Regions from separate parts of the Bacillus sp. PK6-026 genome, predicted to be linked through region 1. Evidence: riboswitches for the same ligand, from Rfam matches in the RefSeq annotation. Region 1 holds a riboswitch; the other holds the start of a gene.
What was found. A riboswitch is a leader RNA that binds a small molecule or an ion and turns the genes downstream of it on or off. The one in region 1 is predicted to bind cyclic di-AMP.
Positions count from the first base shown of each region.

Region 1 (4,427 bases):
CACGTTCCTCGGTCAGCTGTTCGGCTGGCGGATTGCTTTTGCGGCGATCGTCGCTATCGGCGCACTGGCGTTTATCGCCAACAGCTTTCTTGTTCCGGCCGATTTGCCGAAAGGCGTCCGAACGTCTTTCAAGAGCCAATTGAAACTTGTAACCAATGGCCGTCTGCTGCTTTTATTCATCATTACGGCGCTTGGTTATGGAGGAACATTTGTTGTCTTTACGTATTTATCCCCGCTGCTTCAGCATGTGACAGGTTTTAAACAGGAAGCTGTTGCCGTCATTTTGCTTACTTACGGCATTGCCGTCGCGCTCGGAAATATCATCGGAGGTAAAGCGGCCAACCAAAAACCGCTTACTGCATTATTCTATATGTTCATCGCCCAAGCGGTTGTGCTTCTCATCTTAACGGCGGCTGCTCCTTATCAGGCAGCGGGCTTTATCGTCATCATGCTGATGGGATTTTTAGCATTTATGAATGTCCCCGGGCTCCAGTCCTATGTGGTAATTCTGGCTGAACGGTTTGTTCCGGGGGCGGTAGATGTCGCATCAGCTGTCAATATCGCTGCATTCAACGCCGGGATCGCGATCGGATCTTATACAGGAGGCGCCATCACACAGTCGATCGGTTTGATTCACACTCCATGGGCCGGAGCTTTGATGGTGCTCGGCGCCGTCGCGCTGACGGGCTGGAGCAGGGCGCTGGAACGAAATGACCAAAAACAAAATCAAGCTTTAAAGAAAAACTGCGCATGATGTATACAAAAATATGAGGAGGCCAATTAGATGACGGCAAAAAATCTGCAAGATCGAATCACATTGAATAACGGGACGGACATGCCCTGGTTTGGACTAGGCGTGTTTAAAGTAGAGGAAGGGCCCGAACTGGTGCAAGCCGTAAAAACGGCAATCAAGCACGGCTACCGCAGTATCGATACGGCAGCCATCTACGGAAATGAAGAAGGGGTTGGCCAAGGAATTCGCGAAGGGTTGAAAGAAGCCGGAATTTCTAGAGAAGACTTGTTTGTAACGTCAAAGGTCTGGAATGACGATTTAGGCTATGACGAAACGATTGCAGCCTACGAAGCGAGTCTCGAAAAGCTCGGGCTCGATTACCTGGATTTATACCTGATCCACTGGCCTGTTGAAGGGCGCTATAAAGCGGCGTGGAAAGCCCTTGAAACTCTTTATGAACAAGGGCGCGTAAAAGCAATCGGCGTCAGCAATTTTCACGTTCACCATCTGGAAGACTTGCTGAAAGATGCCGCCGTCAAACCGGTGATCGACCAGGTCGAGTATCACCCGCGGCTCACGCAGAAAGAGCTGCAAGCGTTTTGCCGTTCGCACAGCATCCAGCTTCAAGCATGGTCGCCGCTGATGCAAGGCCAATTGCTCAGCCACCCGCTGCTGAAAGATATCGCGGACAAGCACGGCAAGACACCTGCTCAAGTCATTTTACGCTGGGATTTGCAAAACGGAGTCATCACCATTCCAAAGTCGACAAAAGCGGAGCGAATTGCCCAAAACGCGGACGTATTTGATTTTGAACTGACCCTCGAGGAAATGAAGCAAATTGACGGGCTGAATGAAAACACCCGTGTCGGTCCTGATCCTGATAACTTTGACTTTTAACAAAAAACGGCCCCGTTCGAATTTCCGAGTGGGCTTCGACACATTTTTTATCCGCCGTTTTTCACAGGTAAAAGCCATAACATGAAAGAGAAAACGAGATATTAAGAGAAAATAGAAGGTAATAAGTCATAAACTGTGTAAAAAAGGTTATAAAATTGATAAACGAGGAAATTTGATCATTTATGAAACTTTACACGATGATTGAACGGGCGTAATATAAATCTCATCAAAAAACTGAATAAAATTTCCAATTAACGTAACCGCTGAATTCCAATTGGAAGCGGGGGAACCAATTTTTTGTGGCGCTGCCACTTGGGGTGAATCCTTTTCAAGGTAAGGTGACTCTTTGCACCTGAATCCGACAGCTAACCTCGCAAGCGTTTAAAGAGAACCAAAAAACGTGCATAAAGCACGGTTTCTTAACTGTGCCCAAAAAAGCCGTAAGAGGTTTGTTCTCTTGCGGCTTTTTTTCGTGCAAAAAACATGAAAGGAGGTGAGCGGAGTGCTGGATATCGTGATGCTGGCCATTGTCGCATTTTTAGCGGGGATGATGTTTCTGTTGCTGAGATGGGCGGGGAAAACCGCTGATCAATCATAAATGTGAAAGGAGTGATTGCCATGGCGCTATTGGCAGCGGGAGCAGCCGCCATGTTTGTCTATTTGACTTATGCTTTATTGAATCCTGAGAAATTTTAATTGTACACAAATTGGGGGTATTGAAATGACGTCGCTCATATCCATCTGTTTTATCCTGCTTGCCGCATTGCTGGCAGCCAAACCAATGGGGCTTTACATAGCGAAGGTATTTGACGGCGCCCCGTCCAAAATCGACCGGTTTTTCCTTCCGGCGGAACGCTTGCTGCTTGAGCTGGGCGGAGTAAAAGGAGAAAACCAATCGTGGAAGAAATACGCCGCCGCGCTGGTACTCACGAATACGGCGATGATTTTCATCGTTTATCTCGTTTTTCGTCTGCAGGGTGTACTGCCTTTAAATCCTGAAAAGGTCGCGGGAATGGAACCCACACTGGCTTTTAATACGGCAGTCAGTTTTATGACGAATACAAATTTGCAGCATTACAGCGGCGAAAGCGGTCTGTCCATGCTTTCGCAGATGATTGCGATCACCTTTTTAATGTTTGCCGCTCCCGCTACGGCGCTGGCAGCCGCGGTTGCGATGATTCGGGGGCTCGCCGGGAAACCGTTCGGCAACTTTTTTGTCGATTTGGTCCGTTCGATCACGCGGATTTTACTGCCGATCACAGTTGTGGTGTCGCTTGTTTTCGTCGCCCTAGGCGTACCGCAGACGCTTGACGGTTCCGTGACAGCCCATACGGTGAGCGGAGGTGAGCAGTCCATTGTTCGGGGGCCGGTGGCGTCCTTTTTATCCATCAAAGAGCTGGGGAACAACGGCGGGGGGTATTTTGGCGTCAACTCTTCTCATCCATTTGAAAATCCGAATGGATGGAGCAATGCGATTCAAATTTTATTAATGCTCTTGATTACCATCTCACTGCCGTTTACGTATGGGAAAATGGTTGGGAATCTGAAGCAAGGCCGCATTCTTTTTGTATCCGCAGGTCTTTTGTTTTTGCTTTCAGCCGGGGCAGCTTTCATGGCGGAATCGCAAGGCAATCCCGTCATCAATCAGCTCGGAATCGAGCACACAGAAGGCAGCATGGAAGGTAAGGAAGTGCGTTTTGGAACATTGAATTCAGCTTTTTATGCGATGGTTACCACCGCGAGCGAGACAGGAGCTGTCAATACGATGCACGACACGCTCACGCCACTCACGGGTCTTTTGGCATTGCTTAATATGATGCTGAACACGGTGTTTGGCGGAATAGGCGCCGGATTGATGAACATGCTTCTATACGCGATGGTTGCGGTTTTTCTGTCGGGCTTAATGGTCGGAAGAACGCCTGAGTTTTTAGGCAAAAAAATTGAAGGAAAAGAAATGAAGCTTTTAGCCGTTACTCTGTTGATTCATCCTTTGTTAATCTTAGGGGCGTCAGCGCTTGCCGTCATGACGCAAGCGGGTCAGGCTGCAATTTCAAATCCCGGATTTCACGGGATCAGCCAGATTTTATACGAATATACGTCTTCAGCCGCGAATAACGGTTCAGGATTTGAAGGGCTCGGAGACGCGTCGCCTTTTTGGAATATAACAACGGGAATTGTGATGTTTATCGGCCGTTATTTCTCAATTGTCACACTGCTCGCAGTTGCGGGGTCACTTTTGAAAAAGCAAACCGTTCCGGAAACAATCGGAACATTTCGCACCGATTCAAGCCTGTTCAGCGGGATTTTTATCGCTTCGATCCTGATCGTCGGGGCTTTAACATTCTTTCCGGTGCTTGTGTTGGGACCGGCCGCAGAATATTTAACATTACGATAAGGGGGCTTTACTCATGAACGATTTGCATCATTCCAGTCAACAGGCCACACCGGATGCCGTTCACACAACAAAGCAAACGATGAACGACACGATCATCAAAGATGGGTCAAACATGCCTTTTTAAAATTAGATCCGCGAACTATGATCAAAAATCCGATTATGTTTGTCGTAGAAGTCGGATTTTTCATAACGGTTCTGCTTTCCGTGTTTCCCCGGTTTTTCGGCAGTACGGCGGCTCCCTGGTTCAATCCGGCGGTTTCTTTCATTTTGCTGATCACCGTGTTATTCGCGAATTTCGCCGAAGCGCTGGCTGAAGGAAGAGGAAAGGCGCAGGCCGATTCTTTAAAACAGACGAAAAAAGGGGTTTCGGCCAATAAAGTAATGGATGACCGCATTGAGAAG
Region 1 covers NZ_CP096418.1:2,905,289-2,909,715, reverse strand. Annotated here, with positions in the region: gene M1D59_RS14815 (MFS transporter) at 1-754, shown strand, start outside; gene M1D59_RS14810 (aldo/keto reductase) at 785-1,630, shown strand; cyclic di-AMP (ydaO/yuaA leader) riboswitch at 1,882-2,024, shown strand; gene kdpF (K(+)-transporting ATPase subunit F) at 2,249-2,326, shown strand; gene kdpA (potassium-transporting ATPase subunit KdpA) at 2,352-4,025, shown strand; gene kdpB (potassium-transporting ATPase subunit KdpB) at 4,167-4,427, shown strand, end outside.

Region 2 (4,427 bases), 2.0 Mb from region 1:
GGATGATTGCATGATTCCCGGACTCTTTCGTGAATGTGCTATTTGTGTTTACGCTTTTTGAAATGTGGAATGTAAAAACCATAACACTTCAAAAGGAGGAATCGAAAATGGCAAACAATAATGACAACAACAAAATGAGCAGGGAAGAAGCAGGCAGAAAAGGCGGAGAAAAAACAAGCCAAAACCATGATAAAGAATTCTACCAAGAGATCGGTCAAAAAGGCGGAGAAGCAACAAGCAAAAATCATGACAAAGAATTCTACAAGGATATCGGCGAAAAAGGCGGGGAAGCCACAAGCCGTAATCATGACAAAGAATTCTACCAGGAAATCGGTGAAAAAGGCGGAGAAGCCACAAGCCGTAATCATGACAAAGAATTCTACCAGGAAATCGGTGAAAAGGGCGGAGAAGCCACAAGCAAAAACCATGACAAAGAATTCTACCAGGAGATCGGTCAAAAAGGCGGAGAAGCCACAAGCCGAAACCATGACAAGGAGTTCTATCAAGAAAACGGTGAAAAAGGCGGACGCCAAAGAAGAAGCGGTTAATGTACGGTGAAGAGAGGGGCTGACAAACAGTCCCTCTCAGCGTGTCGACAAACCCTCGCATTCGTTGTCAGGCCTGCGCATCGGTGCTCACGAATTGCAACATTCGCTCCGCCCCAATGCTCGGCCTTCCTAGACTGCAAGGGTTGAGGGTCACGCTGAAAGGATTTTGTCAATAATCTGGAGGGGCTGAACATCAGCCCCTCCTTTTTTATGGAAGATGCCTGCCGCTGCTGCACGAGCGCTCATATTAAAATATTATTAATTATTGATCTTCTGAAGAGATTTCCGGTCTGTTTTGTTATATAATTTACAGATGATGCATCAAATTGTAATTATAAAAGTTTGAATGCTAAAAGTTAAGGACTAAAGTACTGGTGGGAGTGTACCGAATGGCAGCGTTGATTAAATTTTTTCAGCATCCTGGGGTCAGGCGTTTTTCAGTTTTTGTTGTATTGGCGGGAGTTTTATATCTGTTCCGCAGCATGATGAATCTCATATTGCTCACATTTATCTTTACGTTTTTGATGAACCGTCTGGAAAATGTGATCCGCGGTTTTTTAAACCGCTTTATTAAAGTCAGCCAGAGACTGATTATTTCCTGTTTGTATGCGGCTCTTGCCATCGCGCTTTCGATCGGCGGTGTGGTCTATTACCCCGTGATCGTCACCCAGATTCAGCAGCTGATCAAACAAGGAAAGTATATTGCTTCTCACCCTGACAGCATTCCTTTTCTCGATATGATCACCGGTATGTTCGGCGATATCAATTTGACATCCTATTTGGAAAAAGGTCTTAACTTTATCTATACATATATCACAGATATTAGCGCGTTTGGCCTGCAGGTGGTTATGTCATTGGTTCTCAGCATGTTCTTATTGATCGAAAAAGACAAGGTCTTGAGCTTAATGGATAAATTTAAGACGAGCAAAATAGCCATTTTCTACGAGGAAATTGCTTACTTTGGTAAAAAATTCACGAGAACGTTCGGAAAGGTGCTTGAGGCTCAGTTTATTATCGCCTCCATCAATTGCGCATTGACGACCATTGCCCTCGCGATTATGGGTTTTCCTCAGCTATTCGGCCTTGCTGTCATGGTGTTTTTCCTCGGGCTGGTTCCGGTCGCAGGCGTTGTGCTCTCCCTTATTCCGTTAAGCATTATCGCCTACAGTATCGGCGGAATCGCTTATATCGTATCACTGGTATTGGTCATCATGATCGTCCATGCGATAGAGGCCTATTTCCTCAATCCGAAACTGATGTCCGCCAAGACGGAGCTGCCGATTTTCTTCACGTTTATCGTGCTGATTTTTTCTGAACATTTCATAGGGATTTGGGGTTTAATTATCGGTATTCCGATATTTGTTTTCCTGCTTGATATCCTTGATGTCACAAGTCAAGAGAAAAGCCGAACAGCGGGCACCCGAAAATAGCATATATTTGTAAATCAGAAAATTTGGTTTACATATTTCGAATTTTCAGGTATAACTGTTATATAACGAAATAGCGCCACACGTTTAATCCTTTAGTAGGAGTGGGGGACCCGATCATTTGGGGTGAATTTTTCTGTTCCCGTGCGAACTGAAAGACGGACATCTCTTCGTCCGAACCCGTCAGCTAACCTCATCAACGTGAAGAGAGTCATGTGGAACCAATTTTAATGGTAAAAGCCCATGGGAGATCTCTCATGGGCTTTTTTTGGAAAGGGGAGATATGTTATATGAAGTTAGCAACAAAAATTATTATCGCTCTATTACTCGGTGCAGCCGTCGGTATTATACTGAACGTCACTTCGCCGGATTTATTTAGCAAGCTTAATACATTTTTATTCGGGCCGCTCGGCACGATCTTCCTCAACTTAATTAAAATGCTCGTTGTACCGATTGTTTTCTTTTCTCTCACTTTAGGGGTAGCAGGACTTGGAGATCCAAAGAAACTGGGCAGAATCGGTGCCAAAACGATTTCTTTCTTTTTAGTTACAACGGCAATTGCCATTATTATCGGACTTATTTTAGCGTTGGTCATCAAACCAGGAACCATCGGAACGTATGATACAAGCGCAGCGGAATATTCAGCTGAGAAGGCGCCAAGCATTGCCGAAACGCTTTTGAATATCATTCCGACAAACCCGGTTCAGGCAATGGCTGAAGGAAATATGCTGCAAATCATTGCTTTCTCCATTTTGGTCGGTCTCGGAATTACGATGCTCGGCAAAAAAGCGGACGCTCTTCTCAAAGTGGTTGAACAAGGTAACGATCTAATGATGTATCTCGTCAATCTCGTCATGAAGTTCGCACCGTACGGTACGTTCGGCTTGATTGCCGGGGCAATCGGAAGTCAAGGCTGGGACGCCATTAAAGCAATGGGGCTTTATATGATCGTCGTCATTCTGGCGCTGTTCATCCACACCATCGTCACATACGGCTCAGCGATTGCGTTTTTGGCAAAGCGGAACCCGCTCACATTCTTTAAAGATTTTTCAGAGGTTATGCTTGTTGCCTTCAGTACGTCAAGCAGCAACGCGACGCTTCCGGTTTCGATGGATGTCGCTCAAAGAAAGCTGAAAGTGCCAGAGCCGATCTCAAGCTTTGTTCAGCCGCTTGGAGCTACGATCAACATGGATGGCACGGCGATTATGCAAGGGGTAGCGACGGTCTTTATCGCTCAGGTGTACGGCAATGACCTGTCACTGACACAGCTGTTGATGGTTGTTCTCACCGCAGTGCTTGCCAGCATTGGAACAGCGGGTGTTCCGGGTGTCGGACTGATTATGCTCGCCATGGTTCTTCAAACAGTTGGCCTTCCAGTTGAAGGAATTGCGCTAATATTGGGAATTGACCGACTTCTGGACATGATTCGTACGGCTGTCAATACAACAGGTGATGCAGCATGCGCAGTCATCGTCACCGAAACGGAAAAGAAACACGGCAAAATCGAAGCCCCTCATAGTGAAGTGTCCGTGTAACTCAAAAATGATATAATCAAACAGTGCCTTTTCGGCACTGTTTATTTTTTTGGGAAAGAGGAGGGGGCTATGACAAAGCAGCCTGTTTTACATATAGAAAATGTTGATAAAATCATAGACGGCAAAACAATATTGAAGGATATCCGCTTAACGGCGGATGAAGGGGAGATCATCGGCCTGCTTGGACCGAACGGATCAGGAAAAACGACCCTCATCAAATTGATTACCGGGTTAATTAAAATGAAGAGCGGATCAATTGTCATAAACGGCTTTCCGATTGACCGCCAATTTGAAAAAGCGATCCGGTCGGTCGGAGCCATCGTTGAAAATCCTGAATTTTATCCGTATCTGACAGGCTATGAAAATCTGAAACACTATGCAAATATGCACGCTGGAATCGGTCGGGATAGACTGGCGGAAGTGATCAGCAGGGTCGGGCTAGAAGATGCCGCAGAAGACAAGGTCAAAACATACTCGCTTGGAATGAAACAGCGCCTCGGTATTGCCCAGGCGATTCTTCACCGGCCGAAGCTGCTGATTTTGGACGAGCCGACAAACGGATTGGACCCGGCGGGAATGAAAGATTTCCGCGAACACTTGCGTGAGCTTGCCGAAGAAGAAGGAACGGCGATCCTGTTTGCGACCCACTTGCTGAAGGAAGTGGAAGATTTGTGCGATCGGGTCGTCATCCTTCAACAAGGGAAAATCAAATCAACCGTCGTCCTCAATGATGCGGATGAAAAGCAGGAAAAGGCGATGCTGGAGGTACAGCCCTATGACAAAGCGCTTCAGTGGCTGAAAGACCAGGGATACGAAGCCCACGCCGAAAAAGGTCTCCTCGCCGTAAAGGTGGCGAAAGCGCAAATTCCTGCTTTAAATCAACAGCTTGTCGCCAATGAGATTGACGTCTATTCGAT
Region 2 covers NZ_CP096418.1:544,429-548,855, forward strand. Annotated here, with positions in the region: partial or broken gene M1D59_RS02710 (YdbC family protein) at 1-6, shown strand, start outside; gene gsiB (glucose starvation-inducible protein GsiB) at 108-548, shown strand; gene M1D59_RS02720 (AI-2E family transporter) at 938-1,978, shown strand; cyclic di-AMP (ydaO/yuaA leader) riboswitch at 2,050-2,191, shown strand; gene M1D59_RS02725 (dicarboxylate/amino acid:cation symporter) at 2,266-3,510, shown strand; gene M1D59_RS02730 (ABC transporter ATP-binding protein) at 3,580-4,427, shown strand, end outside.
Region 2: linked by a shared signal. The riboswitch ahead of M1D59_RS02725 (dicarboxylate/amino acid:cation symporter) and the one ahead of kdpF (K(+)-transporting ATPase subunit F) in region 1 are both predicted to bind cyclic di-AMP.